Regions from separate parts of the Oliverpabstia sp. genome, predicted to be linked through region 2. Evidence: riboswitches for the same ligand, from Rfam matches in the RefSeq annotation. Region 2 holds a riboswitch; the other holds the start of a gene.

Region 1 (5,674 bases), on a different contig from region 2:
GTTGATCAGATCAACGCAGCTATGAAAGCAGCTTCTAACGAGTCCTTCGGATACAACGAAGACGAAATCGTATCCAGCGATATCGTTGGTATGAGATTCGGTTCTCTGTTTGATTCTACTCAGACAATGGTACTGCCACTGGAAAATGGTACAACAGAAGTACAGGTTGTTTCATGGTATGACAATGAGAATTCTTACACAAGCCAGATGGTAAGAACAATCAAACACTTCGGAAAACTGCTGAATGCATAATCCATAGGCTCATTGGGGGTCCGGTCTCTTTGGACCGGACTCCTTTTTTATACAGCTGCGGCTGTAATTGCACAGATGTGCGAATAATAAAAAGGAGGCATATGCCAATGCTTAATAAAAAATCTGTTGATAATATCAACGTAAAAGGCAAAAGAGTTCTGGTTCGTTGCGACTTCAACGTACCTCTGCAGGATGGAAAGATCACAGACGAGAACCGTCTGGTAGCAGCACTTCCTACTATCAAAAAACTGATTGCTGATGGTGGAAAAGTAATTCTGTGTTCTCATCTTGGCAAACCGAAGGGAGAGCCGAAACCAGAATTATCTCTGGCACCGGTTGCAGTAAGACTGAGCGAACTGCTGGGACAGGAAGTAAAATTTGCAGCTGATCCGGAAGTTGTCGGACCAAACGCAAAAGCAGCTGTAGAAGCTATGAAAGACGGCGAAGTAATCCTTCTGGAGAACACCCGTTATCGTGCAGAAGAAACCAAAAATGGAGACGAATTCTCCAAAGAACTGGCTTCCCTGTGTGATGTTTTCGTAAACGATGCATTCGGAACCGCTCACAGAGCTCACTGCTCTAACGTAGGTGTTACAAAATATGTAGATACTGCTGTTGTTGGATATCTGATGCAGAAAGAGATCGATTTCCTTGGTAATGCAGTAAACAACCCGGAAAGACCATTCGTTGCTATCCTGGGTGGAGCAAAAGTTTCCAGCAAGATTTCCGTAATCAACAACCTGCTGGATAAAGTAGATACTCTGATCATCGGCGGTGGTATGGCTTATACTTTCGCAAAAGCAGAAGGTGGTAACATCGGTGTATCCCTGTGTGAAGATGACTATCTGCAGTATGCTCTGGATATGAAGAAAAAAGCAGCAGAAAAAGGTGTAAAACTGCTTTTGCCTGTAGATAACAGAATCGGTGATGAATTCTCTAACGACTGCAACATGAAAGTTGTTCCATGTGGACAGATTCCGGATGGCTGGGAAGGTCTGGATATCGGACCGGAAACAGAAAAACTGTTTGCAGACGCTGTAAAAGATGCTAAGACTGTAGTATGGAACGGACCGATGGGATGCTTCGAAATGCCGAACTTCGCACACGGTACCGCAGCAGTAGCAAAAGCTCTGGCTGAGACAGACGCTACAACCATCATCGGTGGTGGTGATTCCGCAGCAGCTGTTAATATCCTGGGATTTGGTGACAAGATGACTCACATCTCTACCGGTGGTGGAGCTTCCCTGGAATTCCTGGAAGGAAAAGAACTGCCAGGTGTTGCAGCAGCAAACGATAAATAAGAATCAGATTCTGGAAAGGATACAAGAAAAGAGGAAACGTAACATGGCTAGAAAAAAAATTATTGCCGGTAACTGGAAAATGAACATGACTCCAAGTGAGGCTGTAAAACTGGTTGAAACTCTGAAACCACTGGTAAAGAATGACGAAGTAGACGTAGTATTCTGTGTACCTGCTATCGACATCGTTCCTGTAGTAGAAGCTGCAAAAGGAACTAACATCCAGGTTGGTGCTGAGAATATGTACTTCGAAGAAAAAGGTGCTTACACCGGAGAAATCTCCCCGAACATGCTGGTAGATGCAGGCGTAAAATACGTTGTTCTGGGACATTCCGAGAGAAGAGGATACTTCGGAGAAACAGATGAAGATATCAACAAAAAAATGCACAAAGCATTCGAACATGGACTGACACCTATCATGTGCTGTGGTGAGTCTCTGGAACAGAGAGAGCAGGGTGTAACCATGGACTTCATCCGTCAGCAGGTTAAGATTGGCTTCCAGGGTCTGACAGCAGATCAGGCAAAGAAAGCCGTTATCGCTTACGAACCAATCTGGGCAATCGGAACCGGAAAAACAGCTACTACTGAGCAGGCTCAGGAAGTATGCGGTAAGATTCGTGAGTGCATCGCTGAAGTATACGATGATGCTACAGCAGCAGAGATCCGTATCCAGTACGGTGGATCCGTAAACTCCAAAACAGCAGCAGACCTGTTTGCTCAGGCAGACATCGATGGCGGACTGGTTGGAGGCGCTTCCCTCAAAGAAGAATTCGGACAGATCGTAAACTACAAATAAATCCTTACATTTGTAAAAAGTAAATAAAGAAACGTGTCAAAACGCCACGAAACGCAAGAAGATCTGGTGGTATTCAGCAGATTCGATGCGCTTCGTGGCGTTTTATAATTTCATCATAATTACTTTTAAATGAAAAATACAAGATCATTTAAAAAGTGATAATTTTACAAAATATCAATATACTCTCCAGCGAGGGCTTTGTTCATGCTTCTGACAGCACAGAATTTGCCGCACATGCTGCAGGTATCGCTGTGGTCATCTTCCGGCATTCTGCTGGCGCGGATGGATTTGGCAGTTTCCGGATCTAAAGCACAGGCATACTGGGCATCCCAGTCGAGCACACGACGTGCATCTGCCATTTTATCATCTATATCACGGGCGCCGGGGATTCCTTTGGCAATATCAGCTGCATGAGCTGCGATTTTGGAGGCAATGATTCCTTGCTTGGTATCTTCTACATTTGGAAGAGCCAGATGTTCGGCTGGTGTTACATAACAAAGGAATGCAGCACCGTTCATGGCAGCAACGGCGCCACCGATGGCTGCGGTGATATGGTCATATCCGGGAGCAATATCGGTGACAAGTGGTCCGAGTACATAGAAAGGAGCTCCCATACAGATGCTCTGCTGGACTTTCATATTGGCAGCTACCTGATCCAGAGGAACATGTCCGGGACCTTCCACCATAACCTGTACATTGTGATCCCATGCACGTTTTGTCAGTTCTCCGAGACGAACCAGTTCTTCAATCTGGCATACATCGGTTGCATCTGCCAGACATCCCGGCCGGCAGGCATCACCTAAAGAAATGGTCACATCATATTCCTCGCAGATATCAAGAATTTCATCATAATACTCATAGAATGGATTTTCCTCACCGGTCATGCTCATCCAGGCAAAAACCAGACTTCCTCCACGGCTGACGATATTCATTTTTCGTTTGTGCTTTTTGATCTGCTCGATGGTTTTTCGTGTGATTCCGCAGTGGAGAGTGACAAAGTCCACACCGTCCTCCGCATGCATCCGGATCACATCTATAAAGTCTTTTGCGGTCAGAGTTGCAAGATCACGCTGATAATGAATGACGCTGTCATAGACAGGAACCGTACCGATCATAACCGGACATTCACTTGTCAGTTTACGGCGGAAAGGCTGGGTATTTCCATGGCTGGAAAGATCCATGATGGCTTCAGCACCGAGTTCCACAGCGCTCATTACTTTCTTCATTTCGATATCATAGTCTTTACAGTCACGGGAAACACCGAGATTGACATTGATTTTTGTGCGGAGCATACTTCCCACACCTTCCGCACTTAAACAGGTGTGATTTTTATTGGCGCAGATCGCTACTTTACCTTCGGCAACAAGTGTCATCAGTTTACTGACATCCATATGCTCCTTTTTGGCTACAAGGCTGATTTCGGGTGTAATGATTCCCTTGCGTGCCGCATCCATCTGAGTGGTGTAATTTCTCATGTTGTTTTGCCTCCATTCTTTTCACATACATAATAAAAAAGTATCTGTTTTTGACGTCAGCAAAACACAGACGTATCCATGCAGGACAAAAATCCATACGTCCGGACAATATATAGGAGCAGTTGCTGACGCCTGAATCAGAAAGCAGGTTCCGGGTTTCTGATGTTGAACAAAATCATAAGATTTTGTCTTTTTTACAGCGGTACAAGGTGGTGTCCCCGATGTATCGCTTTTGACAGACGGATATATTGCGAGAAGGAACAGTTCGGCGGCTTCTTGTGGAGGACTTTTTACTATGCAGTAAAAAGGACCCTTACCTGAGTAAGGATCCTGTGATCTGTATGACGAAAAAAGGAAACAGTGTGTATGTATACTTCTTTTGTCCGGTATATTTTTCCTACGTTGGCATTATCCAAATCAGGTTTTCGGGTCGAAACGGAATCACGTCTCCTCTCAGCCGGCTTTCACCAGCTCCCCGTCAGCAATATAAAGGTTGTCTTGGTGTTATTATGTATCAGAACAGGTGAAAATGCAAGAGAAAATTCAGAAACAGTAGTGTCTGGCAGGAAAATTCGGAGAAATTTCAGTGTGGCAGACACTTCGCACTTCACAAGTTCACTTTAGTGTGGTAAAATGGGCGAAAAGTGATGTTGCCCTCTGTGGCGGAAAAGGAGAAAAAGGATATGGCAGAAAGAGTCATTAAAGCAGCTTTGCTTGGTTTTGGCACCGTAGGTGGTGGTGTATATAAAGTGTTAAAAATGCAGCAGGAAGAGATGGTTTCAAAGCTGGGAGCCAGAGTGGAACTGAAGAAGATACTGGTTCGGAATATAGAGAAAGCGGCTCAGAAGACAGACGATCCGTCACTGCTTACGAATAACTGGAAAGAGATTGTAGACGATCCGGAGATTGAGATTGTAATCGAGCTGATCGGAGGCATCGAACCGGCGAGAACTTATATTCTGGAAGCGCTGGAGGCAGGAAAGAATGTCGTGACGGCAAATAAGGATCTGATCGCAGCGGACGGTCACATTCTGTTAGATACCGCTGCAAAGAACAAAAAAGATTTTCTCCATGAAGCAGCAGTGGCCGGCGGAATCCCGATCATCCGCCCGATCAAACAGTGTCTGGCAGGCAATCATATTTCCGAAGTTATGGGTATCGTGAACGGTACGACTAACTTTATCCTGACCAAGATGAGCCAGAACGGTATGGAGTTTGCCGATGCTCTGAAACTGGCGCAGGATCTCGGCTATGCGGAAAGTGATCCGACAGCGGACGTGGAAGGTCTGGATGCAGGAAGAAAAGTGGCGATTCTTGCCAGTGCAGCTTTCAATTCCAGAGTGACTTTTGATGATGTATATACCGAAGGAATCACCAAAATCACGGCAACGGATATCGAATATGCCAACGAGATGGGATGCGTGATCAAACTTCTTGGCGTGGCTAGAAACACACCGGAAGGAATCGAGGCGAGAGTCCATCCGATGCTGATCGATGTGAATCATCCGCTGGCATCGGTTAATGACGCCTACAATGCCGTATTTGTACAGGGAGATGCGGTGCAGGACGCGATGTTCTACGGCCGTGGCGCAGGAGAACTGCCTACAGCGAGTGCGGTAGTCGGTGATGTCTTTGATATTGTAAGAAATATTCTGCATGACTGCTGTGGAAGAATCGGATGTACCTGTTATAAGAACCTTCCGATCAAACATATGAACGAGATCAGCAGCAAATTCTTCATCCGTATGTTCGTGGAAGACCGTCCGGGTGTCCTGGCAAATATCGCCAGCGTGTTCGGCAACAGTGGTGTGAGTCTGGCACAGGTTATCCAGAGAAGAAAGAAAGACCAGTAT
Region 2 (5,674 bases):
AGGTGGAATCTATGTGTCAGGATGAACGGATTAAAGAAGCCTGCGGTGTATTCGGTATTTATAATCCCCACGGGGAAGATGCAGCCTCTTCCATCTATTACGGGCTCTCTTCCCTGCAGCACCGTGGACAGGAATCCTGCGGAATCGCTGTGTTTGACACCAGCGGTCCCAAGGGAAATATGAATGTACAAAGAGGGATGGGACTTGTCAGTGAAGTTTTTAAAGAAGATGTTCTTTCAAATATGAAAGGAAATCTCGGTATCGGGCATGTCCGTTATTCCACAACAGGGGCGGCTACATTGAGTAACGCTCAGCCCCTGGTTCTGAATTATATTAAGGGAACTCTGGCTCTCGCTCATAACGGCAATCTGGTAAATACCGAAGAGCTTCGCAATGAACTTGCGCAAAACGGAGCCATTTTCCATACAACAACTGATTCAGAGGTTATTGCTTATTATATTGCCAGAGAAAGAGTCCGTACCAAATCGGTCGAAGAAGCGATCATGAAGACCGCCGAAAAGATCAAAGGTGCTTACGGTCTGGTCATCGCAAGCCCCCGCAAGCTGATCGGTGTCCGTGATCCCCTTGGACTGAAACCTCTTTGTCTTGGTAAGAGAGATGATTCTTATATCATCGCCTCTGAAAGTTGTGCACTGACTGCAATCGGTGCACAGTTCCTCCGTGATATCAAACCTGGTGAGATCGTAACGATCACCCGGGAAGGTATCACCTCTAACCTTACCTTATGTCAGTCCCGGCAGGCTCATTGCATTTTTGAATACATTTACTTTGCCCGTCTGGACAGCAAACTGGACGGCATCTCCGTATATGAGTCCCGACTTCGTGCCGGTGCAGCGCTTGCCAAAGCCTATCCCGCAGATGCTGACCTGGTCGTCGGTGTTCCTGACTCAGGAATTACTGCCGCACAGGGATTCGCGGCGGAATCCGGAATTCCTTTTGGACTGGCATTCTATAAAAACAGCTATGTAGGCCGTACCTTTATCAAGCCTACTCAGAAGGAACGGGAATCCAGTGTACGTCTGAAATTAAGCGTCCTGGAATCCGCTGTCAAAGGAAAAAATATTGTGCTGGTCGATGACTCCATCGTGCGTGGAACTACGATCGCCAATCTGATCCACCTTCTGAAACATGCCGGTGCAAAAGAAGTGCATGTGCGCGTCAGCTCACCGCCTTTCCTGTACCCATGTTATTTCGGTACCGATGTACCGTCCAATCAGCTGTTGATCGCCTCTTCCCATTCAACGGAAGAGATCCGACAGTTAATTGGAGCTGATTCCTTAGGATATATGAAGATCGAAGATCTCCAGTCGATGGTCGGTGACCTGCCACTGTGCAGAGCCTGCTTTGACAATCACTATCCGATGGATATTCCAAAACAGTAATCGCGGAAGAAGTATCACTTCTCCGATTACATACATCACATTTTTCTTACGCAAGGCGTATACCTCTCTCCAAAGGTATGCGCCTTTTCCCTTTGTTTCACACTTTGACATACTGTTCGCATAAAGAAAAGAAGTGTCAGCAGCTTCTTCTGTCGACACCTCTTTCTGAACATTTCATTTATAATACTTTTTTTACTTATTTTTCTTTCCAGCCACTTTTCCCCAGATCAGACAAAGTACCATCGTGATCACCATATCCGGCAGTGTGTTTCCCACCGGCAGATCTACCTTCATCAACATCCGGTACAAAACAAATCCGATCACCCACAGGATCATATTGGAGATCTGGATTTCTTTTTCACTGTGATCTTCTTTTAATAGGAAGAAATCCCCGATCTGGATCGCGATCATCGGAGCAAATACCGAACCGATCAGGTATAAGAAATCCGTGATATTATCCATCGGATACACAATAGCTGCCAGCGCGCCCACAATCGTCACACCAATGGCAATATATTTTCCGTTCAATTTATGGCTCAGAGTCTCACTGGAGATTCCTGCGGAATACGCATCCAGGAAAGTCGTGGTAACGGTGGAGAAAATGATGATCAGAAGACCCACGATACCAAGTCCCGCCTTCACCATGATCTGCGCGATATCACTCTCGCCGGTATAGATGGCAGCCCCCATACCGATCAGATACATCCAACAGCTGATCACTCCATATACAACAGCACTCACTGCGGTCGCTTTGACCGGCTCTTTTGCTTCTCTTGTGTAATCACTGATCAGCGGCAGCCAGGATAACGGCATTGCAACCGCCAGTTCCACTGCTGCTCCAAAGGTCAGTCCGTCCGCTGCCACGCTCGCTGCATGGTAATCTCCAAAGAAAATAACTTTACAGAGGATCAGTGTCAGAATAAACAACGCCGCCATCGCAACTGTATTTAATTTTCCAAGATTTGTGATACCGATCACAAGCCACAGGATGATCAGTCCACCGATCACCAGACACCAGACCCAGTTACCCACACCGACTGCCTGATTGGCTGCCAGTGCACCGTCATAGATCATGATGGCCGTCCAGCCCACCAGCTGGATCACATTTAACAGGGCAAATAACAGACTGCCTTTCTGTCCAAAGCTGATTTTTACGGTTTCCATTGCACTTTTTCGCACTTTACCGCCGATCACACCTGCTAAAAATAAAAGGACGCAGCCGATCAGATGTCCCAACAAAATAGCTGCCAGACCTTTTTTCATCCCCAGAGACGCCAGATACGTTCCGGTCAGGATCTCTGCGATAGATACTCCCGCACCGAACCATATCAGTCCGTTTTCAAACAAAGAAGTCCGTTTTTCACTCATGATCCTGTACCTCCTTTGCATATTCTCCGGTAATGGCAAATCCGTGGTTCATCGGACCGCTGCCCTTGCCGAGATCCAGCATAGCTGCCAGAGCACCGGAAATATAGGCCTTTGCGCGCTCTACAGACACATCCATAGGAAATCCCTTTGCCAGGTTGGAAGCGATCGCGCTGGAAAGCGTACAGCCGGTTCCATGAGTATTCGGGTTATCGATTCGTTTTCCGTAAAACCATTGGCAGGTTCCTTCATGATAAAGCAAGTCATTGGCATCATTCACCTTATGACCGCCTTTTAACAGAACCGCACATCCGTACTGATCACCGATCACTTTAGCCGCCTCCATCATCTCCGCTTCAGAAGTGATAGTCATACCGGAAAGTACTTCTGCCTCCGGGATATTCGGTGTCAGGATCTGTGCCAGCGGAAACAGATATTCTTTTAAGGTGCTTACCGCGTCTTCACTGATCAGTCTGGCTCCGCTGGTAGCCACCATAACCGGATCAACCACGATATTTTTTGCATCATACTCTTTCAGTTTTTCTGCAATCTTTATGATCAGACCGGAGGACGAAACCATTCCGATCTTCACTGCATCCGGAAAGATATCTGTGAAAATATTGTCCAGTTCCTCTCCTAAAAATTCCTCAGTTGCCTCCATAATTGCTGTTACGCCGGTTGTATTCTGGGCTGTCAGAGCCGTGATGGCACTCATGGCATATACGCCATTGGCCATCATCGTCTTGATATCTGCCTGGATGCCGGCGCCTCCGCTGGAATCACTGCCAGCGATTGTTAATGCTGTTCTCATATTTTTTCTCCTTTGCATATGAATTCACCATTACTTTTTTATAGCGACGAAAGGTGGTGCCCCCAATCCGCCGCGTATCAAAATTGATCCACCGGATCAATTATTGATATGCAACGCAAGCCAAAACAGACACACCAAAAGGATGGTGTGCCTGTTTTTCTCTGTAAATCATCCCTACGTTGGCATTATCCAAATCAGGTTATGGGTCGAAACGCTGCCAGTCTCCTCTCAGCCTGCTTATGCAAGCTCCCCGTTTTCTATTCGTTTTTGAGAATTGCAAAATTGCAAAACAAAAAAGCAATCCCGGTATAGCATTTCTTATCTGTAGATGATATCATCTCTTCCCGGGCCATTGGAAATCATGGTGATCGGGAAACCAATCTTCTCTTCTACGAATTCGATGTATTTTCTGCAGTTTTCCGGCAGATCTTCGTATTTCTTGATACCGCGGATATCGCATTTCCATCCCGGCAGAGTTTCATACACCGGCTTTGCCTTTTCCAGCAGTGTGGTGGTCGGGAAGTCTGTAGTTACTTCGCCGTCGATGTCGTATCCTACACATACCGGAATCTCATCCAGATATCCCAGAACATCCAGTACGGTGAACGCTACATCGGTAGTTCCCTGCATACGGCATCCGTATTTGGAAGCCACTGCATCGAACCATCCCATACGTCTCGGTCTTCCGGTTGTTGCACCGAACTCGCCGCCGTCTCCGCCTCTGCGTCTCAGCTCATCTGCCTCGTCTCCGAAGATCTCGGATACGAATGCACCTGCTCCTACTGCGCTGGAGTATGCTTTACATACGGTGATGATTTTCTTGATCTCATATGGCGGTACACCTGCTCCTACTGCACCGTATCCTGCCAGTGTGGAGGAAGAAGTTACCATTGGGTAAATACCGTGATCCGGGTCTTTTAAGGATCCCAGCTGACCCTCTAACAGGATCTCTTTTCCTTCTTTCAGTGCGTTCCACAGGAACAAAGATACGTCGCATACATATGGCTCCAGCATCTTCTTGTAGCTCATCAGCTCTTCAAAAATCTCTTCCGGTTTCAGAAGCGGTTTGTGATACAGATGCTCCAGCATAACGTTCTTTTTCTCGCAGATGCCTGCTACTTTTTCTTTCAGCGCTTCCTCGTCAAACAACTCGCTGACCTGAAAACCGATCTTTGCAAATTTATCAGAATAAAAAGGAGCGATACCTGATTTTGTGGATCCGAAGGATTTGCCACCCAGACGTTCTTCTTCGTACTGATCAAACAGAATGTGATAAGACATTACCATCTGTGCACGGTCGGAAATCAGGATCTTCGGTGTCGGTACCCCTTTGGATACGATATCCTGGATCTCTTTGAAAACCAGTGGTACATTCAGTGCAACACCGTTTCCGATCACGCTTGTGGTATGATTATAAAATACACCTGACGGCAGAGTATGCAGTGCGAACTTGCCGTAATCATTTACGATGGTATGTCCGGCATTGGCTCCACCCTGGAAACGAACGATAATGTCCGCTTCTTTAGCCAGCATATCGGTAATCTTACCTTTTCCTTCATCTCCCCAGTTTGCTCCAACAACAGCTTTAATCATTTGGTTACCTCCTGACGGGTTATCATCATTTCCTTTACAAAAATGATTATACAACACTTTTCTTATTAGTAAAACTTATTATTACTTATAAATTAAAGTCAATTATAAATTTCCTTAATAAGTATACCATCTTTCTTATTTTCCCACCAGAACTTTTTCATATTTTCCGGAAATCTTTTTAGATTTTCCGTAAACCACATGGCTGAGCACATACTGACCGTCGTTGACAAAGATTTCAATCAGATGATCGTTCACCAGAATATCCAGCTGTGCCGCACCCTCGATCACCGGAGTCGCACCTACAGTTCGCACTTCGTCACATCCTTCAAGAACAGCTGACCGGTCGCCAACGATCTTTCCTTCGCTGCGGCTGATCACATACCCACCAATATTTAAGGTTTCTCCCTCAGAAAGATCCGTCCGGATCCGGAAGACTTTTCCACTCTCTGCTGCCTCTTCGGCTGTAGTTTCCGCGCTGAGGTATGCGTCCACCTGTGGATGC

The links. A riboswitch is a leader RNA that binds a small molecule or an ion and turns the genes downstream of it on or off. The one in region 2 is predicted to bind thiamine pyrophosphate.
Region 1: linked by a shared signal. The riboswitch ahead of thiC (phosphomethylpyrimidine synthase ThiC) and the one ahead of thiD (bifunctional hydroxymethylpyrimidine kinase/phosphomethylpyrimidine kinase) in region 2 are both predicted to bind thiamine pyrophosphate.

What each region holds. Positions count from the first base shown of each region.
Region 1 is NZ_JALFPR010000016.1:7,888-13,561, reverse strand. Features, by position in the region: gene gap (type I glyceraldehyde-3-phosphate dehydrogenase) at 1-252, shown strand, start outside; gene MSA64_RS00660 (phosphoglycerate kinase) at 360-1,553, shown strand; gene tpiA (triose-phosphate isomerase) at 1,597-2,346, shown strand; gene thiC (phosphomethylpyrimidine synthase ThiC) at 2,511-3,821, opposite strand; TPP riboswitch at 4,199-4,309, opposite strand; gene MSA64_RS00645 (homoserine dehydrogenase) at 4,505-5,674, shown strand, end outside.
Region 2 is NZ_JALFPR010000055.1:18,980-24,653, forward strand. Features, by position in the region: gene purF (amidophosphoribosyltransferase) at 12-1,403, shown strand; gene cytX (putative hydroxymethylpyrimidine transporter CytX) at 1,596-2,771, opposite strand; gene thiD (bifunctional hydroxymethylpyrimidine kinase/phosphomethylpyrimidine kinase) at 2,764-3,579, opposite strand; TPP riboswitch at 3,734-3,842, opposite strand; gene MSA64_RS03525 (adenylosuccinate synthase) at 3,898-5,172, opposite strand; gene MSA64_RS03530 (glycoside hydrolase family 32 protein) at 5,308-5,674, opposite strand, start outside.